4 regions of the Vibrio diabolicus genome follow, and region 4 is predicted to be linked to each of the others. Evidence: predicted binding sites of a transcription regulator. Region 4 holds the regulator's gene; each other region holds the start of a gene.

Region 1 (8,365 bases), 1.5 Mb from region 4:
AGCGAGAAGGCTCTTTCTGGGTCTTCTCCAAACACTTTATACAGTCCCTTAACTTCCAGTATGGGATCCATGTTATCTGTCCTTTTTGTGTGTTTATAACTGTTTAACGATTTGTACTCTAATTAATTTTAGTTCAATTTTCAACGAATGGGGTTCGGTTAACTGGGTTTTATGTGCATACAATGAACAATTAAGTAGGTGTGGCTAAATGGTGTTTTCATTAATTAAAATAGATACTTACTGTTGGTCTTGTCTTTGCATAACTTTTCCATGACATTGGTTTGAATTTATTTTGAAGTTTTTAGTACATTTCAACTCAGCCCACCTGCATAGCTATAAGGAGAAATAGATTAGAGGTCTATATTTAAAAACGTTAGAGCTCTAATTTTTGATTGGAGTTTTATTCTGCGAACTGGGTTAGGTGTTGTTATTCTTAGATTTATTCATTGATTGATTTCAATCTTGGTGATATTTATCGCTGTAGTTTAGGCAACGTATGGAATAAAAGATGGAAGCCGAACAGTTAGAAGTGCTCAACTTCATTAGCCAGTACCCACCTTTCGATGATCTACCCGAAGAGCAGTTAAAAAAGATCGCTCTAAATGCCGAGGTTGCATACTTTCGACAAGGCACGGAGATACTCAATTTTGGAGACACGATCCGCGACTTATATATGGTGAGAAGCGGCGCTGTGGAGATTTACCGACGTAAAGGCGAACTCTATAACAGGATTGACGCTGGTGGACTGTTTGGACAGATGGGGTTGTTAATGAACAACCGTGTGCGTATGCCGGCCAAAGCGATAGAAGACACCTTGGTTTACTGTATTCCGGAGGATATTTTCAACGAGCTTTGTGATGAGTTTGAAAACTTTGCTGACTATATGGAACTGGAAGACAGCGCGCGTTTGCGAAGCGCAATATCCAGCCGCTCAGAAAGCAATGACTTTACCACTGCCAAGGCACGTAAAATCTTAGCGAGAGATCCGGTAACGTTGGAGGCGACGGCATCGATTCAAGAAGCCGCGATACTGATGGCGGAGGAAAATGTCACCTCTTTGCTTATTGTTCGCCCAGCAGAAGAACTCACAGAAGAAGATGATGAACAACTACTTGGAATATTGACTGATCGCGATCTATGCATTCGCGTAATAGCTCAGGGCATTGATACCAATATCCCCGTGAGTGAGGTCATGAGTTATGACGTGGTGTCTCTGGATTACAACGCTTATGTCTTTGAAGCCATGTTAACCATGTTGCGCTACAACGTGCACCATCTCCCAATTTTAAAAGATAAAAAGCCGATAGGAATTATTGGCATGACGGATATTGTCCGTTATGAATCTCAAAACAGCTTGCTGCTCGTTAGCTCTATCTTCCAACAAACCAGCGTTGAAGATCTCAAGCAAGTTTCTGAACAAGTGAAAGACTGCTTTGTACGAATGGTGAATGAAGATGCCAACGCTCATATGATTGGTCGAGCCATGTCGGTCATTGGTAGTAGCTTTAAACAGCGTTTGGCTGAATTAGCAGAGCAAGAGCTTGGCCCTGCGCCAATTCCGTATTGTTTGGTCGCTATGGGATCGATGGCCAGGGATGAGCAGTTAATTGTAACGGACCAAGACAACGCCCTTATTCTCGACAACAGTTATGATGTTGAGATGCACGGGGAGTACTTTGAAAAGTTTGCCAAATTTGTTTGTGATGGTTTAGCAGCATGCGGCTATGCTTACTGTACTGGCGACATTATGGCAACCAATCCAGAGTGGCGAAAAACCCGAGCGGAGTGGGAGGAGTGCTTTGGCAACTGGATAGATAACCCAACTCCTGAAAGGTTGTTAAACAGTAATATCTTTTTTGATTTATTAGGTGTTCATGGGCGAGTGAAGTGGGCGGAACAATTAAGCAGCTTTATTGTTAGGCGCGCGAAAAGAAACAACCGCTTCCTTGCATGTATGGCTTACAACGCGATACGTCGTACACCGCCATTGGGCTTCTTCAAAGATTTTGTTATGGAAAAAGATGGTCGTCATCGCAATTCTATTAACTTGAAAAGAAGAGGTACTGCGCCATTGGCAGATTTGATTCGAGTACATTCATTGGCAATTGGTTCCCGTTCGCAAAACTCGTTTGACCGTTTAGACGATATCAATGATGCGGGCATTTTACCTAAAGGTCGAGGAATGGACTTGAGGGATGCAATGGAATTGATCTACATGGTTCGAATTCGTCATCAAGCACTCGATATCGAAAATGGAGATGAACCAGATAACAACATTGAGCCAGAGAACATGTCAGAGTTTGAGCGCCGAAACTTAAAAGCTGCTTTCCAAATCCTTAGTAATGCACAGAACTTCATCAAGTTCCGATACCAGAGAAGTAGCAAATAATGTGGTTCTCAAAAAAGGCAGCAAAAGATCAGCCGTTGTTGGATACGTCTCGGACGCCAGAGTGGTCAACCTTATTTAAACAGCTCGCGACCGAAGCAAGAGACGAGAGACTCAAACGTTATTACTCGACACCGATGGTTAATGGGGAAACCCCAGTTGAGGAAGTGCCATTTGTCTCGGTAGATTTTGAAACGACAGGTTTGAATGCGGAAGAGGATGCAATTCTCACGATTGGACTTGTGCCGTTTACTATTGATCGTGTTCAATGTAGTGGCTCTGCGCATTGGGTTGTTAACCCTAATCGTGAGTTAAACGAAGAGTCAGTTGTGATTCATGGCATCACTGATTCTGAAGTCAAAAACGCGCCCCAATTAACCCACATTTTAGGGGAAATATTGGATGCGCTGTCAGGCAAAGTTGTGCTTGTTCATTATAAAAATATCGAAAGGCAGTTTTTTAATAACGCGTTGCTAAATAGCATTGGGGAGGGGATACAGTTTCCCGTTGTCGATACGCTAGACATTGAACACGCGATACAGCGCCGTGAATGCAGTGGCCTATTCAATAAGTTAAAAGGTAAGAAGCCAGGCTCTGTCAGGCTGGGGCATGCTCGTGAAAGGTATCGCCTTCCTGCTTATCAACCTCATCATGCTTTGACCGATGCGCTGGCTACTGCTGAACTGTTTCAAGCACAGTTGCAATATCATTTTAATCGAAGCATGCCAATCTCTTCGATTTGGCAATAAGCGTTGTTTATGATGAAGACAATAAAATGCAATGAAAGGTAGGGGGCTTTGCGATTATGATGGCGGACTGAGTAACCGCTTATAAGAACTATGTTTTTTGAACATGTGCTTGGTAGTGATGGGAGGTTTCATCACTCAAACTCCGACGAAAGTAATTTAAATTTGGTCACGTATTTTTAAGGAGATTATCCGTGAGCACCGATAATAACGGTGGCATTCAACGCCCCGATGGAAAGGTAAACGCGATAGACACTGACTATCAAATTGGTCAGGATAACGTCGCGTTAAAAGTAGGCCCGTTTGGCCTTGATATTCATAACCGTGTTTTTGCAATTTCTGGTTTAGCAATCATCCTATTTGTTGTAGTAACACTATTATTTCGAGAACAGGTAGAGCCGTTTTTCGCAGATCTAAGAGCGGGTTTGTTACACCATTTGGATTGGTTCTTTCTCGCATCTGGTAATATTTTTGTCATTGTCTGTGTTGGGTTGATTTTTACACCGCTAGGTCGTGTACGAATCGGCGGTACAGAAGCGACACCAGATTATTCCTATGCGGGTTGGCTGGCAATGCTCTTTGCAGCAGGTATGGGTATCGGTCTGGTGTTCTTTGGTGTATCAGAACCTATGTCTCATTTTAGTTCTGCTATTGGTGGCGTGAACGTTGAGAACGGTGTTCGTACTGACTGGGCCCCTCTAGGTGGTGCAGAAGGCGATGCAAGTGCTGCATCTGCACTAGGCATGGCGGCGACGATTTACCACTGGGCACTTCATCCGTGGTCAATCTATGCGCTATTGGCTCTTGGTTTGGCGATTTTCTCGTTTAACAAAGGCTTACCACTTACCATGCGATCCATTTTTTACCCACTGTTTGGTGAGCGTGTATGGGGTTGGACTGGTCACATTATCGACATTCTTGCCGTTGTTGCGACAGTTTTTGGTCTGGCAACGTCTCTAGGTTACGGTGCGTCTCAAGCCGCAACGGGTTTGAACTTCCTATTTGATGTTCCAATGACGAATACTACGCAGGTACTATTGATTATTGGCATCACCGCACTCGCTTTAATCTCAGTTGTTGCGGGACTAGACAAAGGCGTGAAAATCTTATCTGAGATCAATATGGGTCTCGCTGCGCTTTTACTGCTTTTCGTTATTGTTGTCGGCCCGACGATCGCGATTTTAACGGGTTTCTTCGAAAATATAGTGTCATATGTGGCTAATATTCCTGCCCTATCAATGCCATTTGGACGAGAAGACGTAAACTATTCTCAAGGTTGGACAGCATTCTACTGGGCTTGGTGGATTTCTTGGTCACCATTTGTCGGTATGTTCATTGCGCGTGTATCTCGTGGTCGTTCCGTTCGTGAGTTCATTATTTGCGTTATCCTTATCCCTTCCTCTGTTTGTGTGTTATGGATGACCGCTTTTGGTGGTAACGCTATAAGCCAATACGTGAGCGATGGTTATGAAGCCGTGTTCAACGCGGAATTACCGTTAAAACTATTTGCCATGTTAGATGTGATGCCTCTAGCTGAAATTACATCTTTCGTCGGTATTATTTTGGTGGTGGTATTCTTCATTACCTCTTCAGACTCTGGTTCACTGGTTATTGATACTATTGCTGCGGGCGGTAAGGTCGATGCGCCAACGCCTCAACGCGTGTTCTGGTGTACGTTTGAAGGCTTAGTTGCGATTGCATTGATGCTTGGTGGTGGCCTAGCGGCAGCTCAAGCAATGGCCGTGACCACAGGCCTACCATTTACGATTGTTCTGCTTGTTGCAACGGTTTCTCTAGTAAAAGGCTTGATGGATGAACCTCGTCCAAAAGCGGTTTCTAAGAAGAAATCGAAATAACCAACATCAGCAGTTAAATATTTGCATAAAGCGGCATGCGAAAGCATGCCGTTTTTTTTGATTTTTGAATTTTTTGCTGAGAAATGAAGACCATGGAGGACTGTTTTTTCTGTTCGTTTTTTATACTTATTCTTTAAGTGATTTTTTAATAAATTAGACCTCGAACTATTTTAAGATTTGGTTAAATGGCGTATTTTTGTGATACCTGTCACAAAAATACCGATAAAAAGGCGGATTATTTGATTTTTAGTCGCGAGGGATGCCCATAATAAAAAGGAAATTTAATTAGACCTCAAAGGATATGTATTTCCACATGATCACATCAGCACCTTGGGTTCTTTATCCAGAGATTGGAGAAGACTCAAGTAAAAAATGGATTTTTCGTGAGCCTAAAATCTCTGATGGTGACGACATTTACAGCTTAATTGCAGACTGTCCTCCATTGGACATGAACTCATCTTATTGCAATTTCCTACAGTCTACGCATTTCAGCAAAACCAGTATTTTGGTTGAGCAAAAAGGCGAAATCGCAGGTTTCATTTCCGGTTATCAGAAACCAGACGAGCAAGACGTTTTATTTGTCTGGCAAGTTGCAGTCTCACCTCGCTTTAGAGGTCACGGTTTAGCATTCCGCATGTTGAAAGAACTTCTCACCCGAGAGGAATTGGGCGGTGTTAAATCGGTAGAAACTACCATCACGGAAGATAATAAAGCCTCTTGGGCATTGTTCAAAAAGTTAGATGCGATGAACGGCAACTCTGGCCAAGTAAGCACATTTTTGGATGAAGAAGCCCACTTTAAAGGCAAACACGATACAGAATATTTGTATCGCATTCCTCTCAAATAATCCTCAAACAATAGGAATTAAAAACGGTCTCATCATGGATATTTTCAAAAAGCAGGAATCCAACGTACGCTCATATTCAAACAATTTCCCAGTCGTTTTTCGTAAAGCGAAAGGCTGCTGGCTGGAAACAGAACAAGGTGAACGATACTTAGACTTCCTTGCTGGAGCGGGATCTCTAAATTACGGCCATAACAACCCAGTACTTAAGCAAGCACTGCTTGAGTACATTGAGATGGACGGTATTACTCACGGTTTGGATATGCACTCAGAAGCGAAAGCATCGTTTCTTGAAGCGTTGGATACTTACATCCTTAAACCAAGAAACTTGGACTACAAAGTCCAGTTTACTGGCCCAACTGGTACTAACGCCGTTGAGGCAGCACTTAAGTTAGCGAAAAAAGTAAAAGGTCGCGACAGCGTCGTTGCATTTACCAACGGTTTCCACGGTTGTACAGCTGGCGCACTGGCTGCAACGGGTAACCAGCATCACAGACAAGGTAACGGTTCTAGCTTAAGTAACGTCACTCGTATTCCATTTGAAGGTTACGCTGGCGTTGATGGTCTAGCATTGTTCGAAACCATGCTAAACGACAACTCTGCAGGTATGGATAAACCAGCCGCTGTACTTCTTGAAACTGTGCAGGGCGAGGGTGGTTTAAATGCTGCTTCAAACGAGTGGTTACAACGTTTGAGCAAAATCTGTAAAGCCAACGACATTCTTGTGATTGTCGATGACATTCAAGCTGGCTGCGGACGTACAGGTACTTTCTTTAGCTTTGAGCCTTCAGATATTCAACCAGATATCGTGACGCTATCGAAATCGATCGGTGGTTACGGTTTGCCAATGGCCGTCGTTCTACTTAAACCAGAGTTAGACCAGTGGAAGCCAGGTGAGCATAACGGCACGTTCCGTGGTAACAACCATGCATTTATTACCGCGGCGAAAGCTTTAGAAATTTATTGGGCAAATGATGACTTTGAAACACACATCAAGCAGTGTTCAGACAAAGTAAGTGCTGTTATTGATCGCTGCGTTCGTCGCTTCCCACAAATGTTTGTACAGAAAAAAGGTCGCGGCATGATGGTTGGTATTGAGTGTATCAACGGTGATATGGCATCTGAAATCGCGAAAAACTGTTTCGAAAACGGAATGGTAATTGAGACAGCTGGCCCTGACGACGAAGTCGTTAAGTTCTTCTGCCCACTTACGATTAGCGAGTCAGAACTAGACCAAGGACTAAGCATCTTTGAAAGTGCAGTGGAAACCATTGCTGCGAAACATTTCAAACAAGCATCTTAATAAGGATTATTAATTATGATCGTCAGAACACTCGATGAGTGTCGCAACAGTGAGCGACGTGTGGTTTCAGATAACTGGGAAAGTGTCCGTATGTTGTTGAAAGATGATAACATGGGTTTTTCTTTCCACATTACTACGATTTATGAAGGTACTGAAACACACATTCACTATCAAAATCACCTAGAATCGGTTTTTTGTATGAGCGGTGAAGGTGAAATTGAAGTCGTTGGTGGAGAAACTTACCCGATTAAACCGGGTACGTTATACATCCTTGATAAACACGATGAGCACTACTTGAGAGCTTATAAGAATAAAGAAATGGTAATGGCGTGTGTATTCAACCCACCAATTACCGGCGCTGAAGTGCACGATGAAAACGGTGTTTATCCTCTCGTTGACTAAAAGATAGAGGTGGGGTGCTTGTCACCCCACGATCAACTATCTCTTCTTTTTTCTTTTAAAGTTACCAATCAAAAAAGGCTTATCATGACATTTACCGTAGAAAAAATCGGCGGTACATCAATGACAGCATTTGATGCTGTTCTCGACAACATTATTCTTCGTCCTAAATCGCCATACAATCGTATCTTTGTCGTCTCTGCATATGGCGGTATGACCGACGCGCTACTCGAATGTAAAAAAACCAGTAAGCCAGGTGTTTATCAGCTTATCGCGAAACGTGATGACAAATGGGAAGAAGCGTTAGCATACGTTGAAAGCCGTATGCTGCTCACAAATGAAAATATTTTCGCGGACCCAATGAATCGTATCCGTGCAGATAAATTCATTCGCTCACGTATTGCTGAAGCGAAAAACTGTATTGCGAACATTTTAGAAACTTGTCAGTACGGTCAGTTTTCGCTACGTCAGTATTTGCCTCAAATTCGAGAGTTTCTGTCGTCTATCGGTGAGGCGCACAGTGCTTACAACACGGCATTGAAACTAAAAAATATGGGTATTAACGCTAAGTTCGTTGACCTGTCCGGTTGGGACAATCAAGCGCCAAGAAGCCTTGATGAATCGATCAGTGATGCGTTTGCTGATATCGATGTGTCAAAAGAACTGCCAATTGTTACAGGTTATGCTTACTGTAAGGAAGGCCTAATGCACACTTATGACCGAGGTTATAGTGAGATGACATTTAGCCGAATTGCAGCGATAACAAAAGCGGATTTAGCGGTAATTCACAAAGAATATCACTTGAGCTCTGCAGACCCGCGTGTTGTTGGT
Region 2 (8,365 bases), 490 kb from region 4:
TCGAGCTGTTCGCTTTCCATCAAACCAAGGATGATTTGTGTATTCTCTTCAGTAGTGGCTGGCTGAGTAAATTCAATTTCCTCAAACAAGCTGTGCAGGAACGTACCCGGACGCGCACCACGAGGGAAGGTAAAAATAGAGCGCTCTGGCTCCACCAAATCCGCTTCGTCTTGCTCTTCAGATGAGTCGATATCAAAACCCGTAATCTCAATCGTGGCATCATGCTCGGCGTGATGAGAGCCTTGCTTGACCAAGCCAGAATAACTGGTGATGCGCCAGTTTCTGTCGATAGGGTTTTGCAGTTCTTTCGCGCTAAGATCGTGTATTTCTTCTTGTGGCGCTACGTACTTCTCTTCGAGTTGCTGCGGCAGATCGGCCACAACGACACAATCAAGCTCGTCTTGTTGCTTTGTTAAACCTTGGTGCAAATCGTTAATGCCACCTTCTTGACCATTTTGAATCAAATAGCCAATCGCACTGCGGTGTACGCCGGTTGGCTCTTTGGTCGAACGGCCATTACGTAAAGGTGAGGCACCGATAAAACACGCATACACAGCACGCGTTAACGCCACGTATATCAAGCGTAAGTCTTCCGCCAAACGCTCTTTATCCGCTTGCTTCATGGACGCATCGTTGCCAGTGATATCCAGTACCGTGCGGTCATTGGCTGCATCGTAATATTTGGCTTCACTGGCTTCTCGATAGCTGAACACAAACGGCAGAAATACGAGGTCATACTCCAAGCCTTTTGATTTGTGAATAGTCACGATCTGCACTAAGTTACGTTCCGATTCTAAACGTTGGATTTGGTCATCACAGCCACCCAAACCATTTTCCGCATCACTGATAGACTGAGCGAGCCAACGCAGCAGACCGTGATCGCTGTCCAGTTCATTACTGGCTTGTTGAAGCAGTTCACCGATGTGCATTAAATCGGTAAGCACTCGCTCACCATTCTCACCCTGTGAACTCGCGCCTTCTTCTAGTAATCGCTCGGCAATATGGCGTTTGCTGATCACCGCGCGCAGCATCGGCAGCACACCACGCTGAACCCAAAGTTTGCGATATTCTTTGAATTCGTTAACGGCGTTTTCCCACACAATTTCATCGTTATTAAGTGCATCCAAACTTGCTGCGTCGAGGGCAAACAGCTCAGAAGCAAGACTTGCACGCAGTGCACGGTCATTTTCTGGCGTCAGCACCGCTTGCAGCAGGCGCTGTAAATCCTGCGCCACCGAACTGGTAAACACACTGTCTCGGTTAGACAGATACACACTAGCAATGCCTTGGTCTGCCAACGCTTGTTTGATCATTCGACCTTCACTACCTGTTCGAACCAGCACTGCGATATCGCCAGCTTGAACTGCTTTCTGTTTTTCGCCATTCACCAGACACGCTTGCCCCTGTTGAGCCTGCGTCAAAATGGTTTGGATTTGGCTTGCGGTCGCCTCCGCCATTCGAGTCAAATACTCGCCTTTTGGTAGCGGTTTATCGTCCGCTTCTTGCAACCAATAAGTCAGCGCTGGTTGCTTTTGGCCACCCATAATCCAAATGCGTTTTTCGGCATTGGGACTGTACTTTACAGGTAAAAACGGAATATCCGAATCATAGATAAATGGACTGTCTGGCAAAGCAAATACTTGGTTTACCGCCTGCACCATATCTGCGCTAGAACGCCAGTTGGTTCCTAACGTGTAGTGGGCACTTACTTGGTTACGCGCTTTGATGTAAGTGAAAATGTCTGCGCCACGAAAGCCATAAATCGCCTGCTTGGGGTCACCGATCATAAACAAACCACATTCCGGGTTGTTCAGATAAATACGGCTGAAAATACTGTATTGAAGCGGGTCGGTATCTTGGAACTCGTCAATCATTGCGACAGGATACAAAGTACGAATACGCGCCGCTAAAAGCTCGCTTTCGTCAGTATCGATAGAAGCAGAAAGTTGCGTTAGCAAATCATCGAAAGAGAGCCACTGTTTTTGCTTTTTCGCGTTAGCCAGCATCACACGACAATGTTCAATTGCATGAGCAAGCAGTGGCGCTTTTAAGCTGATTGGGTTGGTAAGAAATGTTTCAATGGCTTCAAATACCGCATGCTGCGGCGCACTGCCTTTCGGTGTTTTTTCCAACAAGACGTTTTGCGCGAATTTCTCCAGCTTGTCTGGATAATCGTAACCTGTAGTTTCCGTTGCCGCCCAAGCGTTTACCGCCTCCAACCACGTCGGCAGAGACTTTTTGGTGTAGCTACGTTTGTTAATATCTGAATCTGAAATCAGCGTTAAGAAGTCATCTTGGCTTTCTCGCCACTGTGCTTTTAATTCATCAATTTTTTTCAGATTTTCAGTATGAAGATCAGCCAAACTGCCTTTCATTACCGGAACAGAAAGGCTTAACGGCGCACCAGTTAAGTAATTGCTGATGTCAGACAATAACGCAGATGGAGAGCTCCATAGCTGGCGAATTTCCCCAGCCAAGGTAAACGGCAACGGGTAGAAATTGCGACGCCAGTAATCGGCTACAACTTGCGCTTTTAGGTGACTTTCATCGGTCACAAACTCGTTATTAAATCGGCTGCCAGATTCAAACGCATTTTGCGTTAGCATACGTTGGCAAAAACCGTGAATGGTGTAGACCGCCGCCTCGTCCATCTGACGCTCTGCCTGCAATAAAATTTCTGCGGCTTGCTTGTGATCGTCAAACTCATTAAGCAAAGGTTGGATCACCGGATCGGAACTCTGTCCACGCGCAAACGCGATTCGCGCGTCATGGATCCTTGCCCTGATACGATCTCGTAATTCCGCAGTTGCCGCTTCGGTAAAGGTTACGACCAGAATTTGGTCGACTGTAAGCGGTACGCGATGTCGAGTTTCCTCGCAGCCGTGACCAAGCAAAAGGCGCAGATATAAACCTGCAATAGTGAAGGTTTTACCTGTACCTGCTGATGCCTCGATTAACCTCGCGCCATGCAGAGGAAACGTCATCGGTTCTAGTGGCGTTGGTTGAGGTTGCTCTGTGCGGTCTAACGTATGTAGAGGACACTCTGCACCTGACATTTGATCCATAACGCTGAATCTCTCCGGATTATTTACTAGGACGTATCACCTAATAAATGTGATCTATAGTTAAAAATTCTATTAATATGTTTAACAAGTTGGATAATTTAGAGCTTTGTGAGATCTTTCTCACGGTTATCCATAAGACGTACCGTTAGTATGCGCCCCACGAGATAAGCCAAACCTTTTTGGCGGCACAACTCAAATGAATTAAACAAAAGTATCATGGTCCCTCTGACCTTGTGGCCGTACAGCGAACGCCCTACAAAAAATAATGATTTTCTGGCGGCCACCCTACTCTTCCTTCTCTTTATCCAACTGTCTTTATTACGCTTTTACGTCATCAGCGTCTTGAATCGCTAAGCGCGCACCTTGCAAAACTAATGCTGTCAGCAAACGAACTTCTGAGGCCAACTCATCATTCCAAGCTGGCCAAATTCGAGAGATGTACGCATTATTGCCTTCGCCTGGGCTCATGAAGCCATCATTGAATGCGTCAGCCATTTTCTTCAAAGATTTCTCTTCGTCATCGACCCACTGACCGCGGCTAAAGCCCGCTTCAACACAAGCCAACGCCGTTTTCGGGAAATAAGGCAAAGGCTTAGTCATGCCTTCGAAGAATAAGCGAACTAATTCAGTCAGTAGCTGTTTGGCATACTGCGCATCGGCAATTTCTGGGTAGATTAAATGCAGCGCACCTTCTTTACGATCGTAACCAATGATGTGGGTTTTCTTAGCATGACCCGACGCCGAAATGGCAAGGTGATCGATCCACACTGCAAGGTAATCCTGCGCTCGAATCTTACCGCTTCGGTAGCGAATCAAACCGGATTGGTAGTATTGAGTTAGCCAACCTGTTAGGCGAACGTTTTTCTCTTCGCCTTCATTTCGCTCAAACAAGGCATCAAACGTCAGGTCGATTTCCAGATCGTCTTGAGGCGCACCAGATAAAAACGCCAGTTTATCCACTAGCTCTTCCGCCTGAACTCGGTTGGTTTCAAATTCGATATCACCAAACGCTCCCACCGGCAGTTTGCCTTGAGCGCGCTGTTGACTCATAAAGTGTTTAAGCACTTCTGCTTTTTTCTCTGGCTGTATCAATGTCGTTTCAAGCAAGGTTTCTAACAGCTCATCACGCATTTGATAACTTTCCAAACCACCTAAAACAAAGGGTTCGTCGTCTTCCATCACCGGCAGTGGCGGTTCAAAGATTACTTTTAAGCGACGATTGAAAAAATACTGCACCGGTAAGCGCCAGAAACGTTGCAATTCGACTAAGTCGAGCTCAAGTGGGAACGTCGCTCCTAACAGATAGTCGTCTAATGCACGGTTAAAATCACGACGAACATAGCCTTGCGATTGACTACTTTGAGTCAATGCCGCTGGAATCCACTCTTTCGCGTAGCTGGCGTGCATGCCTTGGAACGCACTTGGGCTAAACGGCACCATGGCGTGGGTATTCACCAACGCGTTTAACAAGTTGTCGCCAGACTCATCAACGGGCAACGCTTCATCACCACTTAAACAATAGTTTTGGTGGCAGTATTCCATCAGCTCAGAAACCAATACCGAGGGCACTCGCTCGGTGTTGTCTTGGATTGAACGGCCAACATAACTGATGTACAGCGTTTGCTGTGCAGACAACATCGCTTCGAGGAATAGGTAACGGTCATCATCTCGGCGTGAACGGTCGCCCGGCTTGGTTCTTCCCGTCATCAAGTCAAAGCCTTCTGGCGGCATGGAGCGTGGATACACGCCGTCATTCATCCCCAGTAGACAAACGGTTCTAAACGGAATAGAGCGCATCGGCATCAGGGTACAAAAGTTCACTTGACCAGCCAGGAAGCGCTGGCTGACTCGTGTGCCAGATAATTTGTTTTGAAGGTATTGGCTGATGATCGACGGCGACAACGCATCATCAAATGCGGCATCAGCTAATTGCTCTTTGAGTTGGCTGAGCGTATCGCGAATGGATTTGAGCGCCATTTCGCCCTCTAACTCAACTGAGAAGAAGTCATCCAGCAGTGAAACCAAAGTCTCTCGCCAACCATCAATAGTCTGAACATGAGAAAGTTTGCTTCGATAAGTGCTAATTTGTTGGATAAAGTGTGCCAACTTGCCCGCCAGCTCTGCGCCCATGCCTTGCACTTCGTTGTACGGAGATAAACTGCCTTGCTCGGTTTCAAACAAACCTGCGGATTCTGGCATCGCGTAGCCAAGCAACATGCGTTGAATACCAAATTGCCACGTGTTTTGACGGGTTTCCGGCAGTTCAAATTCGCGTCCGGTATTGGCATCCAACCCCCAGCGAATTCCCGATTCCTCAACCCATTGTTTGGCTTGTAAGAAATCATCTTCGCTGAGTTCAAAACGCTTTAATATCGCTGGAGTTTCCAGAAGTTCGAGTAGTTCTGATGCCAAACAGCGCGTATTGGGTAAGTTCACCAACTGCATAAATGCGGCCAGAATTGGGCTCTCTTGATCGGCGGTTCGGTCAGAAATCGAATATGGAATAAAACGCTCACCCGGTGCGTTACCAAAGACCGCCTGAATCGCAGGGCTGTAAGCGTTGATGTCCGCGACCATCACGATAATATCGCGCGGTTTTAACGTTGGGTCAGCATCGAACATCGCCAATAGTTGATCATGCAGCACTTCCACTTCACGCATCGGGCTGTGACAAGCGTGTAGGCTCAGTGATTTATCACCCAAGCTAACCACTTGTTTGTGATGACTGTTTTCAATCTGTTGGTCATCTTGATGTTCTTCAAGATTGAGAATATCCGCTTGCAATTGATGGAGCAGACTGTCGCGCTCAACATCAACAAAGGCTTCAATTTCATGAGATTCCAGCTGAGACAACAGATACATATTGTCACGCCCGAGTTTACCCATGGACGCCAACAGACTGTTTCCAACCACATCGGTGTGCAGCTCATCGATCACATTATCTTCCAATGAGCCTTTCAGTTGCTCAGTTTCACCTTGCACTTCCGAGTGATCGTCCTGCCACACAACGTGCTGACGATGTTTCGCCGCCAAACGAGCCAGATATTTGCGATCTCGAACTTCACCCCAGTAATAACGACACGGGTTGGTGAACATCAGATGCACGTCGATGTGTTCACCAATTGCTTTTAGCGCATCCATATAGCGAGGCGGCAACGAAGAAATACCAAAAACAAACAAACGCTTGGGTAAATGGTCAAAATTGCCGTTAAAACTCGCTAATGTGTCGATAAAGTGCTCATAAAGGTTGGCACGGTGATAAGGAGACTGTCCTAATGACACAGTGTGATCGTACAACGCTTGCCACAGGATCGGCTGCCACGGATGCTCATCTTCCAGCTCTGGCACACTCTGCCCAGCTTCCCAACTTGCGATCCATTCCGGACGATACACCAAGTAACCATCGAAAATATCGGCAATTTTCTCAGCCAGCTGATACAGCTTAGAGTGGTCACTGTCATCTTTGAGGTACTGCGCTAACGGCGAAAACACCTCTTGGTTGAGAAGCCCCGGAAGCAGATGCATCAACTTCCACGTCATCGCTTCTTTGTTAAACGCACTGCGTTTTGGCACGTCTGGCAACACCTGCGTAAACATATCCCAAATGAAGGTAGCAGGAAGCGGAAAATCAATGTTCGCGGCAACACCAAACTCTTTGGCCAATTCCATTTTTAGCCACTGGGACATGCCCGGACTTTGAACCAGAATTTGTTCTTTTTCGAACGGGTTTTCCAGCGGACTGATTCGAATCAGTTCGACAAGGAGTGATTTAAGAACGTCAACTTGGTTGGAGTGATAAACAGTAAACAAATTGGGAATACCGAGCGCCGATTGAAACTGTTAGCTAGCTTAGCACAGCCCCATTTAAACCCGCAGTGATCTCGTGTTCGGAAAAAACAAAAGGTTATATATCACTCAAATAGAGTATGAATCTTCTTAATTTTCACATGTCAATCAAGTCTGACACTTCCATACAAAATGTGACATTCATCGCAACTATTCCATAATAAAAAACACTGTTTTATACTCCCACTACCCATAATTTATAAACAAACAAAAAGTATGTTTCGCAAACTGTCTTCCAACAGCGCTTGGCTGATTGCTTTTTTTGCTTGCTTTGCAGTGTATCTGTCGATCGCTTGTTATCCTTTTGTGTTGTCTAACAATCAGAATGAACCGCTAACCTTGTTGCAAGGTTACTATTTGGTTTCGACTCAATATGGCTGGCTGGGCTTGATCGCACTTCCATTTATGTTGTTGAGTTTATTGCTCTCTTTTCTACCGACTCGAGCATTCAAAGGCATCGTGATCGCTATCGCGATCTGTCTATTGATCATGTTTAAAGTCGATATCCTCGTTTTTCAGCAATACAAACTTCACATCAACGCCCTATTAATTCGTATGTTTTTCGAAGGTGGCGGTGATGTCTTCGATATTTCGTGGATGAGTTGGCTAATCTTCATCAGTGAAGTTGCCGTTCTGGTGATCGGGCTCGCCTGTACCGTTTGGGTAAGTAATAAACTGGCACAAAGCCGAGCTAAGTTCGTTTTGATCAGCGTCTGGTTTGCTGTATTGCTCAGCACGCAGATGATTCATGCGTACAAAAACGCGCTTTACGACGATGAAGTCAGTCAGTTTTCGAATAACTGGCCACTTTACTACCCGCTGACGGCTCGTAAATTTATTTACAAACACGACCTAGTGGATGAGAACATTGCATCGAAGAATCGCGTAGAGTTAACCAACATTGAACGTAGCTCACTCAACTACCCACTTGCGCCCATTCAAGTACAAAGCAAAGAGGAGCAACCCAATGTTTTGTTTATCTTAGTTGACGCGTGGCGCTACAGTGATGCGACGCCGGAAGTCATGCCAAATGTCAGCAAGTTCGCCGAAAAGACAGTGAATTTCACACAACATATGAGCGGCGGCAACTCAACTCAAGCCGGTATTTTCAGCCTGTTTTACAGCTTGCCCGCGACCTACTGGGAAAGCTTTTACGCAAGCCAACGCTCTCCTGTTTTTATGGATACGCTGCAAGCAGAAGGCTACCGCATGGGCATTTTTGGCTCGGCACCGCTCACCAGCCCGCCACTTTCTCGCACAGTATTCAAAAAAGTGTCGGACTTGACTCTGAGACAAACTGGAGAAACGGCCGTCGAGCGCGATCAGCAGATCACAGACAAGTTCATCGAGTTTCAAAAACAGGACAGCGACAAACCGTACTTTGGTTTTCTGTTCTACGATGCCGCCCACGGTACAGTATTTCCCGAACCTGAATTTGCGAAATTCAAACCATA
Region 3 (8,365 bases), 850 kb from region 4:
CACTTCAATTGCTTTTGGTAAATCACTCAAACGTTCTAAGTCAAAACGCAGCCCTTTTTGCTCCGCCATCAAAGCAGAGATGCTTTCAATCTCAGCGACGAAGTCTTCGAAGTTAAGTGGCGCAGGTAATAGTTCTAGCTTGCGGCGATCAAACTTATCCATATCGATAATATCGTTGAAGATGTTACCTAGCGTAATCGCACTCACATTGATGGTCTGCATGTGTTTGCGCTGCTCTTCTGTCAACGGACTATCGAGAAGCATGCGACTTAAGCCCACAATGCCATTTAGTGGCGTTCGCAGTTCATGACTGATGGTTGAGATGAAAGTAGTTTTATCACGGCTTGCTTTCTCTAACGACTCTTCATGACGTTTACGTTCAGTGATATCACGGCCAAAACCTACCAAGCCAAGGTGACGACCATCTTTGCTGTAAAACGGCACTTTACGCAGTTCAAAGTAATGTTTGCGTCCATCAGGATACTCTAGCCACTGCTCGTAAGTGATGGCTTGATTATCGGCGAAGACCTTTTGGTCAGTATCAACGATGTGCTCAGCGATTTCTTTGCTATACACATCCCAAGGGCTTAATCCGACTAACTGGTGCTCTTTCTTGCCCGTTAGCTCTTCCATTGCCCGGTTACAACCGGAGAACACACCATCGGCATTGCGGTAGTAAATTAAGTCTGGCGAGGCATCAATAAATGAACGCAGTAGTGCAGTGCGTTCCGCAAGCTCTAACTGAGTACGCTCTCGTTGGAACACCTCGTTTTCGAGATCTTGCATCGCTTCTTCACGAGCTTCTTCTGCTTTAATGCGCTCTTCAATTTCTTGGTTGAGCTTTTCGATGTTTTGTTGCAGTTGATAATTCAGTTCTTGGTCTCGCGAGCGCATGTCTTTCAGTTTGGACACCAACTTGGTTAAACGCTGGCGAGACTCTTCTAGCTGATCAACAACAACAGAAAGAAAATAAACCGCCCAAGGTGTAATCAAGAGACCAAAAAACACCGAACGGACAATGTCGATATCGTCGACTCGCCCCTTGAGAGCTAAAGTAATCCCCACCTGCACCACAACGGCTAATGCCACCAGCGCAAGGGCCAGCAAAATCGAGAAACGAACAATCCCCAGTTTGACTAGCAAGTCGACATAATACTGGGCGAGATTTTTCATGGGTTTCATTAACTACTCCATGGTGCTGGCTAGATGTTGCCCTTCAATGATAAAAAACGAGCAGACATATTCGGCCTAACGCAATTTAGGTCTGTGTGATTAGTGAAAAATACGTAGTGCGAACTGCGCTTGCTAAACAAGATAAAAAGATAAGTTAACCAACGAACGCACAGGTTTCGGTAAGTTTAACGTGTTTAATACGGCGATTTAAACAATCAGCTATCAACTTAGAGCAAGCGGTCACAAAGCGTTAGCAAGAACTTGGGTGAATACAGGTGCGATTACGTCCATCCGCTTTGGCTTGGTATAGCGCACTGTCAGCCATGGCAATACCCATTTCCGGTTCATCACCATGTTGAGGAATATAAGAGACAAGACCGATACTGACCGTGAGACATTCCGATGCTTCTGAGCTGTCGTGCTCCATATCGAGTTGTCGAATTTGTTCATGAATACGCTGCGCTACATTGCTCGCGCCTTCCGTTGTGGTATTCGGCAGGATAAATCCAAACTCCTCACCACCATAACGCGCAACACAATCCGAGGAGCGATTGATGACTTTTGTGAATACGGTAGCAACACTGACCAATGCTTCATCACCTTGCTGATGGCCGTAACAGTCGTTGTAATCTTTGAAAAAGTCGATATCACACAACATGATAGTGAGCGGCAGCTTTTCGCGGGCATGGTGGTACCATAGTACCTGCAGTTGTTCATCGAAGCGGCGTCGGTTCGATACCTGAGTTAAGCTGTCCATAAAGCTCAACTTTTCTAACTCTAAATTGGCTCTCTCCAACTTTTGTTCGGCAAGGTAACGTTCAGAAATATCACGCGCCATGATCAACACACCATTCGTTCCTGAAGCTTTATCTTTAAAGGGCGATTTCACCACATCAAACCACGTACTTTTGCCATCACTGCTAACGACTTTATCTATGTATCGGACAGGCTCTGACTGACGCAATGCATCTAAATCACTAGCAGCTAAGCGAGCGTACATCTCTTCAGGAATGACATCTTGAAGGCGCTTACCGATCAAATCAGACACGTCTGAAATTCCTAATGCATTAACGAACGGTTTATTACACGCTTGATAGACCATATTCTCATTGAAGATACCGATAGAGTCAGGGCTAGCGTCAAGAATAGTTTGTAAGATGGTATCCCTTTGCGCCAACGCAACTTCTGTATCTTTACGGCGCTCCATTTCATCTCTCAGGTTCTGCTGCATTTTGTGCCACTCGGTCACATCATGACTAATGGATAATGTACCGATCAGCTCACCACTCGGTGACACAAGGGAATTTTGATTCACTTCCAATAAGCAACTGCGACCTTGTGGATCCGTCGTCCACTTGCGCTCACTCTTTCTGGTAGCCTCACCCATGGAAGCCTTTGATGCGCAGGCTTCTTCCCTTCGCCCTTCCCAAAATTGATCAAATGCTCGGTTCGTCGTTAATAAATTCCCTTGGCGATCTTGGGTACAGATTAACTCAGAGAGTGAGTCTAGTGCCGAACGAGCAATCGTTAATTGCGCAAGCTCTTGTTGCTGCTCTTGATGAGTGGCTTGATATGGCTGCGCGTAGATGATCCAAACACGGTGATTGCGCAGCAAACTCTTTCTTCCTGACAACTCCACCTTGATAGATTCGCTTTCAGATAAACGCCAGTCAAATACCTGCTGGCTAAAATGACGACTAGAGACACTGTCGAGAAACGACTCAAGCGCACGAATATCGAATAAAGCGGGATACAAATATCCCGTTCCTAAAGAGCGAATACCTAATAACTGCATTGCAGCTTGGTTAGATAACAAGATCTGAGCATGGCCAGTATCCAGCACTATGACTGGATAGGGTGAATCCGTTACGAGTTGCTTAAGTGATGTTTGAAAGTGCAAATAGATCAGTGCTAACGCGCACACGCTAGCGATTAATAACAAGACGACATAGCCATAACCGCCTTGACCATCCCAAAGCCAATTGAGTAACTGATCCATCGTTTAAACCTTTAAAGAAAACTGGTTAAAATATATCAGTTATTTATTGAGCGATCTGCTATTAATTCCGGTTTAGTATAGATAAAAGCGTTTCCCGTTAGGCTTCCTTGAGCACCATGTTCACTGAGAGCTCGACCAATTTCAGTCATCGCCAGCCAGCGATTTTCACACCACAGTGGCGATAATAAGGTAGGTCTACGAGCTGCTGATGAAACGCGATGGTAAATCACATCTGGTGGTGTCATACGAATCATCTCACTGGCAATAGCGACATACTCTTCTAGCTCTGGCGCCTCTAATCGTCCTGCACGCCACGCTTTCGCCATGGTGCTGCCTTCCACAATATGCAAGCCATGTAACTTAATGCCATCCGTGCCCACGGCTAACACTTTTTGCAGCGTCTCAATGTTATCGTCGCGGCTTTCTTTCGGTAATCCAACAATTAAATGAGTACAGACTTTAATACCTAGCGCACGCGCACGCTTGGTGATCTCGGCATAACATTCGAAATCATGACCGCGATTGATGCGCTTAAGGGTGTCGTTATTAGCGGTTTGAAGCCCTAACTCTAGCCAAATTTCATAACCTTGCTGTACATAGTCAGACAGCAAATCTAATACGGCATCAGGCACGCAATCTGGACGAGTCCCGACACACAATCCCACAATATCAGCCGCTTTTAGTGCTTCTTCATACATATTTTTCAGCACTTGCACTTCCGCATAAGTACTGGTGTAAGCCTGAAAATAAGCGAGATACTTCTTCGCTCGATGAATTTCGCCCGCACGATCTTTCAACTGATCGTGAATACTTTTTATCTGTACTTCTTCATCCGCAAACGAAGCCACATTACAAAAAGTACATCCTCCCCGACCAATCGTGCCATCTCGGTTAGGGCAACTAAATCCACCGTGCAACGTTAGTTTATGGACTTTTTCACCGTATCGACGCTGAAGATCTTGGCCGATTGTATTGACCAACTCATGTAACTGCATAAATTCTCACCAACAATGAACCGTAATCAATCTCACTACGATCTGTGTAAATAAATTACATCCCTGCAAGAAAAAACACACAATACTAGTCAATTCAAACAAACCTCATACGGCTCAAAATCAATAAACCTGCATAAATACAGATAAAAAACGTTCATGTTGCGTAAATGTTAAACCAAAAATGCATAATTAAACGAAAAAATTGGGTCACAACGTCGACTTTTTCATTGCATTCTGAAGTGACAAAATTGTAGGATACTTACACAACCCCGTTATTTTTGTGACTTTTATTACAAAGTACACTGCGGGATTTGTCGGTGTTATCCCACTCCTACCTATATAAATCACTAAATAGTGGCAATAAATAAAGGGATACCACCAAGGATTGTTTTTCTCGCAAAACTTTTCCTGCGAGATACGGAAAGGAATCAAGATCGGTCAACCTAGATCGGTGGCGATAATAAATATAAAGGACAAGACGTAATCAATGGTCTAGGTGGCATTTGCCTGCCTGGTGCTTTTGCGTCGACATTGAACTGGAAGGATGTATCTATGGTAGATAGAGAGCAAAATCCACAGGGTCTATATACTCCTGAATTGGAGCATGACGCGTGTGGTATCGGTTTTGTTGCTCACCTTAAAAACCGTAAATCTCATGAAGTAGTGACTCAAGCATTGGATATGCTAGCTCGCATGGAGCACCGTGGTGGTCAAGGTTGTGACCCATGCAGCGGTGATGGTGCGGGTATCTTGCTACAAAAACCTCATGAATTCCTATTAGAAGAGGCCGTTAAGCTCGGCATTAAACTGCCTTCATTTGAAAAGTATGGTGTGGGTGTCGTACTTTTCCCGAAAGACGAATACAAACGCGAGCAATGCCGTGACATTCTAGAACGCAACGCTCAGCGTCTAGACCTTGAAGTTATTGGCTACCGCGTATTGCCAACCGATAACTCAATGATCGGTGCCGACCCGCTAAGCACAGAACCTCAGTTTGAGCATGTGTTTATCTCTGGTGGTCCAGGTATCACACCTGAAGAGCTAGAGCGTAAACTGTACGTACTTCGTAACTACACTGTACGTGTTTGCCTAGAAAGCGTTTCGAACATTGGTGATGACTTCTACATTAACTCAATGTCTTACAAGACATTGGTGTACAAAGGTCAGTTAACGACCGAGCAAGTCCCTCAGTACTTCCTTGATCTGCAAAACCCGACCATGGTGACTGCACTGGCACTGGTACACTCTCGCTTCTCTACCAACACCTTCCCGAAATGGCGTCTTGCACAGCCTTTCCGTTACATTGCCCACAACGGCGAAATCAACACCGTTCGCGGTAACTTGAACTGGATGAAAGCCCGTGAGGCGATCATTGAATCCGATCTATTTACCCAAGCTGAAATCGACATGTTGCTTCCTATTTGTCAGGAAGGCAGTTCGGATTCATCTAACTTTGACATGGCACTTGAGCTCCTAGTTCTTTCTGGTCGTAGCCTGCCGCACGCATTGATGATGATGATCCCGGAAGCATGGCAAGAAAACAAAAACATGGATCCTAAGCGTCGCGCGTTCTATCAGTACCACGCGAACATCATGGAACCATGGGATGGTCCGGCTTCAGTATGTTTTACTGATGGTGTTCAAGTTGGTGCGACACTCGACCGTAACGGTCTGCGCCCTTCTCGCTACACAGTGACCAAAGATAACTTCCTAGTAATGGCATCAGAATCTGGTGTTGTGGATATTGAGCCAGAGAACGTTGAGTTCCGCGGTCGTCTACAACCAGGTCGCATCTTCGTTGCAGACTTAGAGCAAGGTCGCATCATCTCTGATGAAGAAGTGAAAGACACCATCGCAACGGCACAGCCTTACGAAAAGTGGGTAGAAGAAAACCTACTAAGCTTGAAGAAGCTGCCAGATGCGAGCAACCAATTCAGCCAACCTAAGCCAGAACATCTTCTACACCGCCAACAAGCGTTTGGCGTAAGTACTGAAGAAGTGAACGAAATCATCGTTCCAATGGCAAATGAAGGTAAAGAGCCATTATCAGCCATGGGTGCCGACTGGCCTCTTGCAGTGCTATCTCATCAGTCGCAACATCTTTCAAACTACTTCAAGCAGCTGTTTGCACAGGTAACTAACCCACCGATCGATCCGATCCGTGAGCGTATGGTGATGTCGCTGAACACTTACTTGGGTAAAGACCAAAACCTTCTGACTGAAACACCACTTCACTGTCAGAAAGTCGAATTGGAATCGCCTGTTCTTGCGAACTCTGAGCTTGAGAAACTGCGTGCTATTGACAACGAGCATCTTCAGGCGAAGACACTGGATATCGTATTCCAAGCCAGTGAAGACCAAGGCAAGCTTGAGCGCGCACTAAAACGTATCTGCCAATACGCAGAAGACGCGGTTATTGATGGTTACTCAATCATCCTGCTAACTGACCGCGCAGTGAACTCAAACCACGCGGCGATCCCAGCAATGCTGGCAGTTGGTGCAGTGCATCACCACTTGATCCGCAAAGGTCTACGTGCTAAGTGTGACATTGTGGTTGAAACCGGTGACGCGCGTGAAACGCACCACTTTGCAACCCTTATTGGCTATGGTGCAAATGCGGTTAACCCTTACCTAGTTATCGAAACTATCATTGAACTACAACGCACGAAGAAGCTGGATCCAGAAGCGAACCCTCGTGATCTGTTCAACAACTACCGTAAAGCGATCAATGGCGGTCTTCTGAAGATCTTCTCGAAGATGGGTATCTCAACCCTGCAGTCGTACCACGGTGCGCAAATCTTCGAAGCCTTAGGTATTCATAAGTCAGTGGTAGACAAGTACTTCACAGGTACAGTTTCTCGTATCCAAGGTCTCACCCTTGACGATATTGCTAAAGAAGTGCTCGTTCGTCACCGCATCGGTTACCCACAACGCGAAATCCCAATTCAAATGCTGGATGTGGGTGGTGTGTACCAATGGAAACAGCGTGGCGAGAAGCACCTATTCAACCCAGAAACCATTTCTCTACTGCAAGAGTCTACGCGCAACAAGAACTACGATCAGTTCAAGCAGTACGCGACAGCAGTCGATAAACAAGGTGACAACGCGGTAACGCTACGTAGCCAGCTAGAATTCATTAAGAACCCAGCTGGTTCTATCTCTATCGACGAAGTCGAACCAATTGAAAGCATCGTGAAACGCTTCGCGACGGGTGCTATGTCATTCGGTTCTATTTCTTACGAAGCACACTCCACATTGGCTGTTGCGATGAACCGCCTTGGCGCAAAATCGAACTCTGGTGAAGGTGGTGAAGACCCAATGCGTTTCGAGCGCAAAGAGAACGGCGATTGGGAACGCTCTGCAATCAAGCAGGTAGCTTCGGGTCGTTTCGGCGTAACCTCTTACTACCTAACCAACGCTGATGAGCTACAAATCAAGATGGCTCAAGGTGCGAAACCAGGTGAAGGTGGTCAGCTACCAGGCGATAAAGTAGATGACTGGATCGGTGCTACACGTCACTCAACTCCGGGCGTCGGTCTTATCTCGCCGCCACCACACCACGATATCTACTCAATCGAAGATTTGGCTCAGCTTATCTACGATTTGAAGAACGCGAACCGCGCGGGCCGTGTAAACGTGAAGCTGGTATCGGAAGCTGGCGTAGGTACGATCGCTTCCGGTGTAGCGAAAGCGAAAGCAGACGTTGTACTAATCGCAGGTTTCGACGGTGGTACTGGTGCATCCCCAATGTCTTCAATCCGTCATACTGGTCTTCCTTGGGAACTTGGTTTGGCAGAAACACACCAAACGCTACTAAAGAACGGTCTACGTAACCGTATCGTGGTTCAAGCGGATGGTCAGATGAAAACACCTCGCGACCTTGCAGTGGCAACACTACTTGGTGCAGAAGAATGGGGCGTGGCAACCGCAGCATTGGTGGTTGAAGGTTGTATCATGATGCGTAAGTGCCATAAGAACACCTGTCCTGTTGGTATCGCGACTCAGAACAAGACGCTTCGCGAGCGCTTTGATGGCCGCGTAGAAGACGTCGTAACCTTCTTCCAATACATGGCACAAGGTCTACGTGAAATCATGGCTGAACTTGGCTTCCGCACTATCGATGAGATGGTCGGCCAAGGTCAGAAGCTGAAGATTCGCCAAGACGTTTCTCACTGGAAATACAAGAACCTAGATCTGT
Region 4 (8,365 bases):
GTCGGCTTTGACTCTGAAACGGGTGAGGTTGCGGGTACCACCGGAATCGAAGCATCTATCGGCTGGGATGTCCCATTTTACTCGTATCACATTAGTAAAGTGGTGCACTCGTCACCAAAGCTTGGCGTCAATAATGTCGTCAAACTGCTTACTTTTGGTAATAACTACACGGGTAACAGCGAAATTTGTACCTTGTTCTTGCGTGAGAAATTCCGCCAAGGTCTGAATGGTCGTCTAATGTCGAAGTGTCGTTTCCTCATGATGGCTGAGCACCCAGAGCGTTTCTCTGAAACGATCTTTGCGGAGATGCGTGGTGTTTCAGACGACGCAGGCAACTCGCCGTTCTGGCAATGGTTACAAGAGCATTTCTTCTCCATCGATTTCACGCTTGCGGATTACCTCACAGGTATCGGCAAGAAAGGCTTTATTGCTGACTTAATGCCGAAGCTGCCTATTTACATCAACCTGTTGAGTCCAGAAGCGCAAGCCGTGATTGGTCAAGTACATGACAATACTCGCCCAGCATTAAAGCTGCTTGAGCGTGAAGGCTTCACTAACCGTGGCTACGTGGATATTTTCGATGCGGGTCCAACCGTTGAATGTGACTTACGCAATATTGAATCGGTACGTCACTCGTTCCGTGCGCAAGTGAAAATTGCACAACATAGCAGTACGCAAGACTTCTTGATGTGCAACTCATCGTTCGAAAACTTCCGCGCAGCAGTCACCAAAGCGGCGTATGACCCTGAAACACAAAGCGTCATGATCGCACCAGACGTTGCGGATGCACTTTTGGTTGAGGAAGGGGATTTTGTTCGCCTTCTTCCGCAGTAACAGACGACAGAATTTAAGGATAGAAACAATGACACATTGGATTGCAGGTGAATGGGTACAAGGTCAGGGTGAAGCATTTACGTCTCTGTCGCCTTACAACCAAGAAGTGATCTGGCAAGGCAACGGTGCAACGGCAGAGCAGGTGAATCAAGCGGTATCTGCAGCGCGTGAAGCGTTTATTGACTGGAAAAAACGCCCATTTGCAGAGCGTGAAGCGATCGTGTTGGCTTTTGCTGAGAAAGTAAAAGAGAACAGCGAAAAAATCGCCGAAGTCATTGCCAAAGAAACTGGTAAGCCAATTTGGGAAACGCGCACTGAAGCAGCGGCAATGGCAGGTAAAATTGCCATCTCTATTCGTGCTTACCATGACCGCACCGGTGAAGCGAGCCGTGAAGCGGCGGGCAACCAAATTGTGTTACGTCATCGCCCACTGGGCGTGATGGCGGTATTTGGGCCATATAACTTCCCTGGTCACTTACCAAATGGTCACATTGTGCCTGCGTTACTAGCGGGTAACACTGTTGTGTTCAAGCCATCCGAGCAAACACCTTGGACTGGCGAGCTAGCTATGAAACTTTGGGAAGAAGCAGGTCTGCCGAAAGGCGTGATCAACCTTGTCCAAGGTGCGAAAGAAACCGGTATTGCGCTTGCTGATGCGAAAGGCATTGATGGCGTACTGTTCACGGGCAGCGCGAACACAGGGCATGTATTGCACCGTCAATTTGCGGGTCAACCTGGCAAGATGTTAGCACTAGAAATGGGTGGTAATAACCCGATGGTGATCTCTGATAAATACGGTGATTTGGATGCCACGGTGTACACCATCATCCAGTCAGCGTTTATCAGTGCTGGTCAACGTTGTACGTGTGCTCGTCGTTTGTACGTGCCATTGGGTGAGAAAGGTGATGCGCTCATCACGAAACTGGTTGAAGCGACGAAGAATATTCGCGTAGACCAACCATTTGCAGAGCCTGCGCCATTTATGGGGCCGCAAATTTCCGTTGCCGCAGCCAAGTTCATTCTCGATGCACAAGCGAACCTACAATCACTTGGTGGTGAAAGCTTGATTGAAGCTAAAGCAGGAGAGGCGGCGTTTGTTTCTCCCGGCATTATTGATGTAACGAACATTGCTGAGCTACCAGATGAAGAGTACTTCGGTCCACTTCTGCAAGTGGTGCGTTATGAAGGGCTAGAAAAAGCCGTAGAACTGGCGAATGACACGCGCTTTGGTCTCTCTGCTGGTTTAGTTTCAACTGACGACCAAGAATGGGAATACTTCGTTGACCATATTCGTGCTGGGATCGTGAACCGTAACCGCCAGCTCACAGGTGCAAGTGGTGATGCGCCATTTGGTGGTCCTGGTGCGTCAGGTAACCTACGTCCAAGCGCTTATTACGCAGCAGACTACTGTGCGTACCCGATGGCATCAATGGAAGGTCAAGAGACTATCTTGCCTGCAACATTAAGCCCAGGTGTGGCGCTATAAGTTTTAATAACAGAGTCGCAACCATGTATTGCGGCTCACTTTGCCGGCGAATCATTTAGGTATGGGTTGTAGTGATCGTTGGCAGAACACGGAAAGTGAGCAAAGACTCGGAAAAGCGTGTTGACTGACTGGCATTTACCGTCACAGGTTGATGGCTGCTCGTTCATTATTCTGGACAACTTTTCGTTGTGAACGAGCAGTCAACTTCCGCTTACCTTTTAACTCTACATCTCGTAACAAGGAGTCGTTATGACGCCCGATGTGTTATTTGAATCGCTATGGCAAGATTACATTCAACGTCTTTGCCCCTCTGCTGCGAAAGTACATCAGCTGCTTCAAGAAGATGAGCCTCTGATTAATGATCATATAGCTTTACGTACCTTCAATATTGCGCCTCTTGGTATCGAAACCTTAGCTAAACCATTTGTAGCCATTGGCTATCAGGCATGTGGTGACTACGTTTTCGAAAGTAAAAAGCTGGTTGCTAAACACTATGAGCACCCTGATCCGAAGCAACCTAAAGTCTTTATTAGTGAGCTAAAAGTTGAGGAGTGTTCACCTGAGCTGCAAGAGATTGTGAAAAAGCTGGTGGCACAAGTCGATGCAGGCAAGCTGAACGATAGCGCATTCTTACATGGTGGACGCTTGTGGGATTTAAGCTTTGCTGACTACCAAACGTTGGCTAAAGAAAGTGAGTATGCATCTTGGTTGGCTGCGCATGGTTACGGCGCAAACCACTTCACGGTGAGCGTTAACCAGCTCAATGAATACGAAGAAGTGAAGCAAGTAAACGATCACTTACGTACGGCCGGATTTACCATTAATGAAAACGGCGGGGAAGTGAAGGGCACTCCTGAGGTGCTGCTAGAACAATCATCGACCATGGCGGATAAAGTGGCGGTTCGCTTTAGCGAAGGCACTGAAATTATCCCTGGTGGCTTTTACGAGTTTGCTAAGCGCTACCCGATGGAAAACGGTGAGCTGTACCCAGGTTTTGTGGCGGCTTCAGCGGACAAAATCTTTGAAAGTACGAATGGCTAACTTTTAGGGTTAACCTTTCGGCTAACCAACTTGCTCATTAGTCTTTTGTTGCTCTGAGCTTAATGTGGTTACAAGACAAATAAAAAGCCACCAATGTCGCCATTGGTGGCTTTTATAATTTTGTTCGCGTCACTCTGGTTTGAGATTAACGAGTACCGTAAACCACGATAGTTTTACCGTGCGCAGAGATTAAGTTCTGCTCTTCTAACATTTTCAAGATACGACCTACTGTCTCACGAGAACAGCCAACGATTTGACCGATTTCTTGACGAGTGATCTTGATTTGCATGCCGTCTGGGTGAGTCATTGCGTCTGGTTGTTTTGCAAGGTTCAGAAGCGTCTGAGCGATACGACCAGTTACGTCTAGGAACGCCAGGTCACCCACTTTTTGGCTAGTTACTTGAAGACGACGAGCCATCTGCGCAGAAAGGCGCATTAGGATGTCTGGGTTTACTTGGATAAGCTGACGGAATTTCTTGAAAGAAATTTCAGCAACTTCACAAGGAGATTTAGCACGAACCCAAGCTGTGCGCTCTTGGTCTTCCTCGAATAGACCAAGTTCACCAATAAAGTCTCCTTGGTTTAGGTAAGAAAGGATCATCTCCTTACCTTCTTCGTCTTTGATAAGAACCGCAACAGAACCTTTAACGATATAGTACAAAGTTTCTGCCTTTTCGCCCGCGTGAATTAGCGTGCTCTTTGAAGGGTACTTATGAATATGACAGTGTGAAAGAAACCACTCTAATGTTGGGTCGGTTTGAGGTTTACCTAGAACCATAATATCTCACTTCCTCTGCAGGGTACGCTTGCGCTATCCATATTTTAGCTAAGCCTGAATTAGGCCTACTAGAATAAGAGCACTTTTTATATGCTGCAAGCTCTCTTGTGTTTCGGTAAGAAATAGTATCCTTTTTCGAAAACGATTTCTTGATTTTAATCGTGCCATGATTGAGATTTTGTAAGCAAAACTGTGCACATGATCACGGTATGAAAAGTAAACATCTTCGCAGGCAGGTTTTTAGCCAATTTTCCCTGTTTCGATGAGCTGTTGTAGGATAGGCCGAACTATGAGCTCCATTGCAAAGCTCATCTTACCGCCTGGCACGACAATCGTGTTGTGGCGTGACATGAATGAGCCATCAATCATAGCCAGGAGATATGGGAAGTCGACTTTCTTTATCCCACGCAAGCGAATTACGACAAAGCTCTCATCCAGGCTTGGGATACCCTTCGCATTAAGGGGGTTGGAGGTATCGACCGTTGGGACGCGCTGAAAGTTAATATGAGTGCGAGAAAATTGCGGAGTGATGTAGTTAAGATAATCGTCCATCGAGCGCACGATAGAATCCATTACTGCTTCTCGTGAATGACCGCGGTCACGAGTATCACGCACAAACTTTTGGATCCACTCTAAGTTTACGATTGGTACCATACCAATCAAGAAATCCACATGCTGCGCAACATTAACATCGCCATCCACAACACCGCCGTGCAAGCCTTCATAGAAGAGAACGTCACTGTTCTCCGGTAAGTCCTGCCACGGTGTGAAGGTTCCAGGCATTTGATTATAAGGTACGGCCTCGTCAAAGGTGTGTAGGTAGCGACGTACGCTGCCTGCGCCATCGTGACCATATTTACGGAAAAACTCTTCCAATCCTGGAAAGTCATTAGCTTGAGGGCCAAAGTAGCTAATGTGTCGACCTTGCTCGCGCGCTTTACGGATTTCTATATCCATTTCAGGGCGAGTAAAGCGATGGAAGCTGTCGCCTTCAACCCATGCGGGTTTAACGTTCATCATATTGAACATCTTACGGAAGGCTTCAGATGTAGTGGTCGTGCCGGCACCGGATGAACCAGTAACCGCAATAATTGGGTGTTTAGCTGACATGACAAACCTTGTCGAAAATTACTTACCTGTAATGTGCAGTAGGCTGCTACTGCACGGTCGATAACCCACTATAGCACGTAACAATGCCTTGTCATTGAGTGGGGTACGGTAAAATGTGAAGGGTCTAAAATTTTGTTTTTACCTGAATATCGACGGTTTCGTGCAGTTCAGAGAACACGATAACCGCTTCGCCTTTTTCTAATTGAGTTTTTACTTGATCCACTTTGTCTTGCAAAGAAATCTCGACGGTTCCGTAATCCGTGCCTTCACGTAAGACGAATTCACGAATTAAGTTTTCCAATGTTTCTGGCGCAATGTCTTGCCATGGAATGATCATAAATACCTCGAACTTTTATGATGAGCGGCTAGTTTACTGCTTTCGCTGCTTGGATACAGCAGAAAGGTAATCTGCAGCAATACTTTCGTAATACGCTGGCAGCGCTTCTTCCAACCAAAATTTCGGCTTGAGCGCTGAACCTGTAAGGAAACCAACATGCCCACCGTGCTCAAAGAGACGGTAATCAATATTATCTGGCAGAACAAATTTCGGGATCACATCGTCGGTCATGAATGGATCGTCTTTGGCGTGAATGATCAGTGTCGGTAGCGTGATCTGTTGTAATTTACTTAAGCCAGAACATTGATCGTAATAATCTTGTGCGTCTTTAAAACCGTGCAGTGGTGCCGTGATCAAATCATCGAATTCATACAATCGTGTGACACGTTTTATTGAGTTGTAGGACAAAGCGAGCTCGCCATGCAACAAGTGATGTTTTTGCAATGCGTTGCGTTTGAGCGAAGAGAGCAGGTAACGGCGATACACTTTCGAAAAGCCTTGTTCAATACGGTTCGCACACGCTGCTAGGTCTAAAGGCGCTGAGATAATGGTCGCCGCGTTCAAAATGGGGTGGTCTTTGTATTGGGCTAAATAATTCGCCAACATGTTACCGCCAAGAGAAATACCAACCGCAACTTTGGGGTTATCAGGAAAGCGTTGCTCAAGGTGCTCTAAGAAGTGGCGGGCGTCAGTCACTTCACCAGAATGATAGGCGCGAGCTTTCTTGTTTGGCTTACCGCTACAACCGCGGAAATGCATCATCACCGACAGCCATCCGGATTGAGCAAATGCATTCATTAGGCCATTGGCGTAAGGGCTATAGAAGCAGCCTTCTAGTCCATGAAATAAAACAAAAATCGGCTTTTTTTGCGCAGGTTCTTGGGTTGGGTCCTCGCTCCATGCGAGATCGAGAAAGTCTCCATCGGATGTATCGAGGGTTTGCCAAATCGGCGTAAACAACGCTTTTTTGCGAATAAAACGCGGTAAAAGCGTTTGAAGATGCGGGTTTTTGATCCCGGCGGCTGCGAAAAATTGTGTCATACCTAACTGCTCTTATGCGGTTCTTCGGTGTCAGTTGAAGAACTTATTAATATAATCCTTTATAAAGATTATAGGTATTCTACAGATTTATGGGCGTTTTGGTGGGTGAATGTTTGGCACCGGAATAGCAAAGGCCTGTTGCAAATGCTCACCACCAAGTTGACGACAGTATCTCAGCGTGAGTGGGGCGCCATCATTTTTGACCAGCGTGAGCGAGTTAATGCAGTTCACCAAATCCGCTTGTTGCTGCTTTTCTAGTTGCAGCTCAAACTGCAAGGTTTCACGATATAAAGCGTCATTGACTTGAGACTTAAGATGGCGACGTAAGTCGCGAAAAGAGTGCAGTAAGGTTTCGCTTCGGCCCAGACAGCTTTGTACCAGAGGCCAGTCTTTTTCTTGGAAAATGAGTTGCTGCTCATCGAGCCATCTGAGCAGCAGGAGTAGGTTCACGTTGCCGTGATAATTGTTCTGTAATGATAAACACGCTTCTTTCACTTCTCGCACACCATAAAATTGCAGACTGAACTGCCAAAGGTGTTCTAGGGTGAGTGTGTATTCAGCGTGTTGATTACTCATTGATTAAACTCTAGCTCCATCTGCTCCAGTTCTTCCTGAGCAGACATCCATTCCATTTCAATTTCTTCGAGCTCTGCCTTACTAGAAGCTTGAAGAGCCAGCACTTGGTTAAGTTTAGCTTTATTTTCGGCTTCATACAGTGAGTTATCTGCCAATTGTTCTTCAGCTTCGGCCAGTGCAGCACCTAACTTATCCATTTTATTTTCTAATTGTGTCAGCGTTTTGCGAATTGGCGCCGTCTGCTTACGAAATTCTGCATCGCGACGTTTCTGCTCTTTTTTCGCTGCCGCGCTGTTGGCGCTATCTTTGGCTGGCTGTGCAGCTTGTGCTTCTTTGCGTTCCGCTCTTTGTTGCTCAGTTAACCATTTGTAGTAGTCGTTTAAGTCACCATCGAACGGCGCAACTTGACGATCATGCACCAAGTACAAGTCATCGGTTGTAGCACGCAGTAAGTAGCGATCGTGCGAAACAATCACCATTGCACCTTCGAACGTTTGCAGTGCCATCGTCAATGCCTGACGCATGTCCAAATCCAAGTGGTTGGTTGGTTCATCAAGTAGCAACAGGTTTGGCTTTTGCCACACAATTAAGGCCAGCACTAAACGGGCTTTTTCACCACCCGAAAACGGCGCGACTTTCTCCAGTGCTTTGTCGCCTTGGAAGCCAAAGCTGCCTAGGTAATCACGTAGCTGTTGTTCGGTTTGATCCGGCGCGATCTGCATCATGTGTTGCAGCGGCGTTTCCTCTGGGTGCAGCGTTTCTAATTGATGCTGAGCAAAGTAACCTATTTTTACGCCTTGTGAGTAAGTCAGATCGCCACCTTGCGCGTTAAGCTCGCCAGAGAGCAATTTGATCAAGGTCGATTTACCTGCGCCATTACGGCCGAGTAGACCAATGCGACTGCCAGGAACCAAGTTCAAGCGGATCTTCTCTAAGATCAGGTTGTCACCGTAGCCTGCCGATACTTCATCCATCATCATGATTGGGTTTGGCAGCGCCGCAGGCTCACGGAATTGGAAGCTAAATGGGTTATCGAATTGAGCGGGTAACACTTTCTCCATGCGCTCCAAAGCTTTAATACGGCTTTGAGCCTGGCGTGCTTTAGAGGCTTTATAACGGAAACGGTCGATGTAGCTTTGCATGTGCGACATCTGTTTCTGTT

What was found. The regulator CRP, encoded in region 4, controls carbon source genes, mostly activating them, when cyclic AMP is high. The targets are predictions, from matches to a motif close to TGTGANNNNNNTCACA.
Region 1: a site for CRP is predicted at 5,186-5,201, ahead of ectA (diaminobutyrate acetyltransferase). Genes of this name have one in related genera too.
Region 2: a site for CRP is predicted at 3,175-3,190, ahead of recB (exodeoxyribonuclease V subunit beta). Genes of this name have one in related genera too.
Region 3: a site for CRP is predicted at 4,447-4,462, ahead of gltB (glutamate synthase large subunit). Genes of this name have one in related genera too.

Annotation. Positions count from the first base shown of each region.
Region 1 is NZ_CP042451.1:1,771,351-1,779,715, reverse strand. It holds gene proV (glycine betaine/L-proline ABC transporter ATP-binding protein ProV) at 1-71, opposite strand, end outside; gene FR741_RS08570 (DUF294 nucleotidyltransferase-like domain-containing protein) at 509-2,389, shown strand; gene FR741_RS08565 (3'-5' exonuclease) at 2,389-3,135, shown strand; gene FR741_RS08560 (BCCT family transporter) at 3,327-4,988, shown strand; gene ectA (diaminobutyrate acetyltransferase) at 5,302-5,835, shown strand; gene ectB (diaminobutyrate--2-oxoglutarate transaminase) at 5,870-7,135, shown strand; gene FR741_RS08545 (ectoine synthase) at 7,151-7,537, shown strand; gene FR741_RS08540 (aspartate kinase) at 7,622-8,365, shown strand, end outside.
Region 2 is NZ_CP042451.1:804,677-813,041, reverse strand. It holds gene recB (exodeoxyribonuclease V subunit beta) at 1-3,056, opposite strand, end outside; gene recC (exodeoxyribonuclease V subunit gamma) at 3,384-6,875, opposite strand; gene FR741_RS03830 (DUF3413 domain-containing protein) at 7,128-8,365, shown strand, end outside.
Region 3 is NZ_CP042451.1:2,725,483-2,733,847, forward strand. It holds gene arcB (aerobic respiration two-component sensor histidine kinase ArcB) at 1-1,182, opposite strand, end outside; gene FR741_RS12925 (sensor domain-containing diguanylate cyclase) at 1,424-3,172, opposite strand; gene FR741_RS12930 (TIGR01212 family radical SAM protein) at 3,208-4,167, opposite strand; gene gltB (glutamate synthase large subunit) at 4,720-8,365, shown strand, end outside.
Region 4 is NZ_CP042451.1:314,362-322,726, forward strand. It holds gene astA (arginine N-succinyltransferase) at 1-834, shown strand, start outside; gene astD (succinylglutamate-semialdehyde dehydrogenase) at 863-2,320, shown strand; gene FR741_RS01540 (DUF1338 domain-containing protein) at 2,570-3,361, shown strand; gene crp (cAMP-activated global transcriptional regulator CRP) at 3,507-4,139, opposite strand; gene FR741_RS01550 (phosphoribulokinase) at 4,380-5,249, opposite strand; gene FR741_RS01555 (YheU family protein) at 5,374-5,586, opposite strand; gene FR741_RS01560 (hydrolase) at 5,620-6,627, opposite strand; gene FR741_RS01565 (TIGR02444 family protein) at 6,715-7,203, opposite strand; gene FR741_RS01570 (ABC transporter ATP-binding protein) at 7,200-8,365, opposite strand, start outside.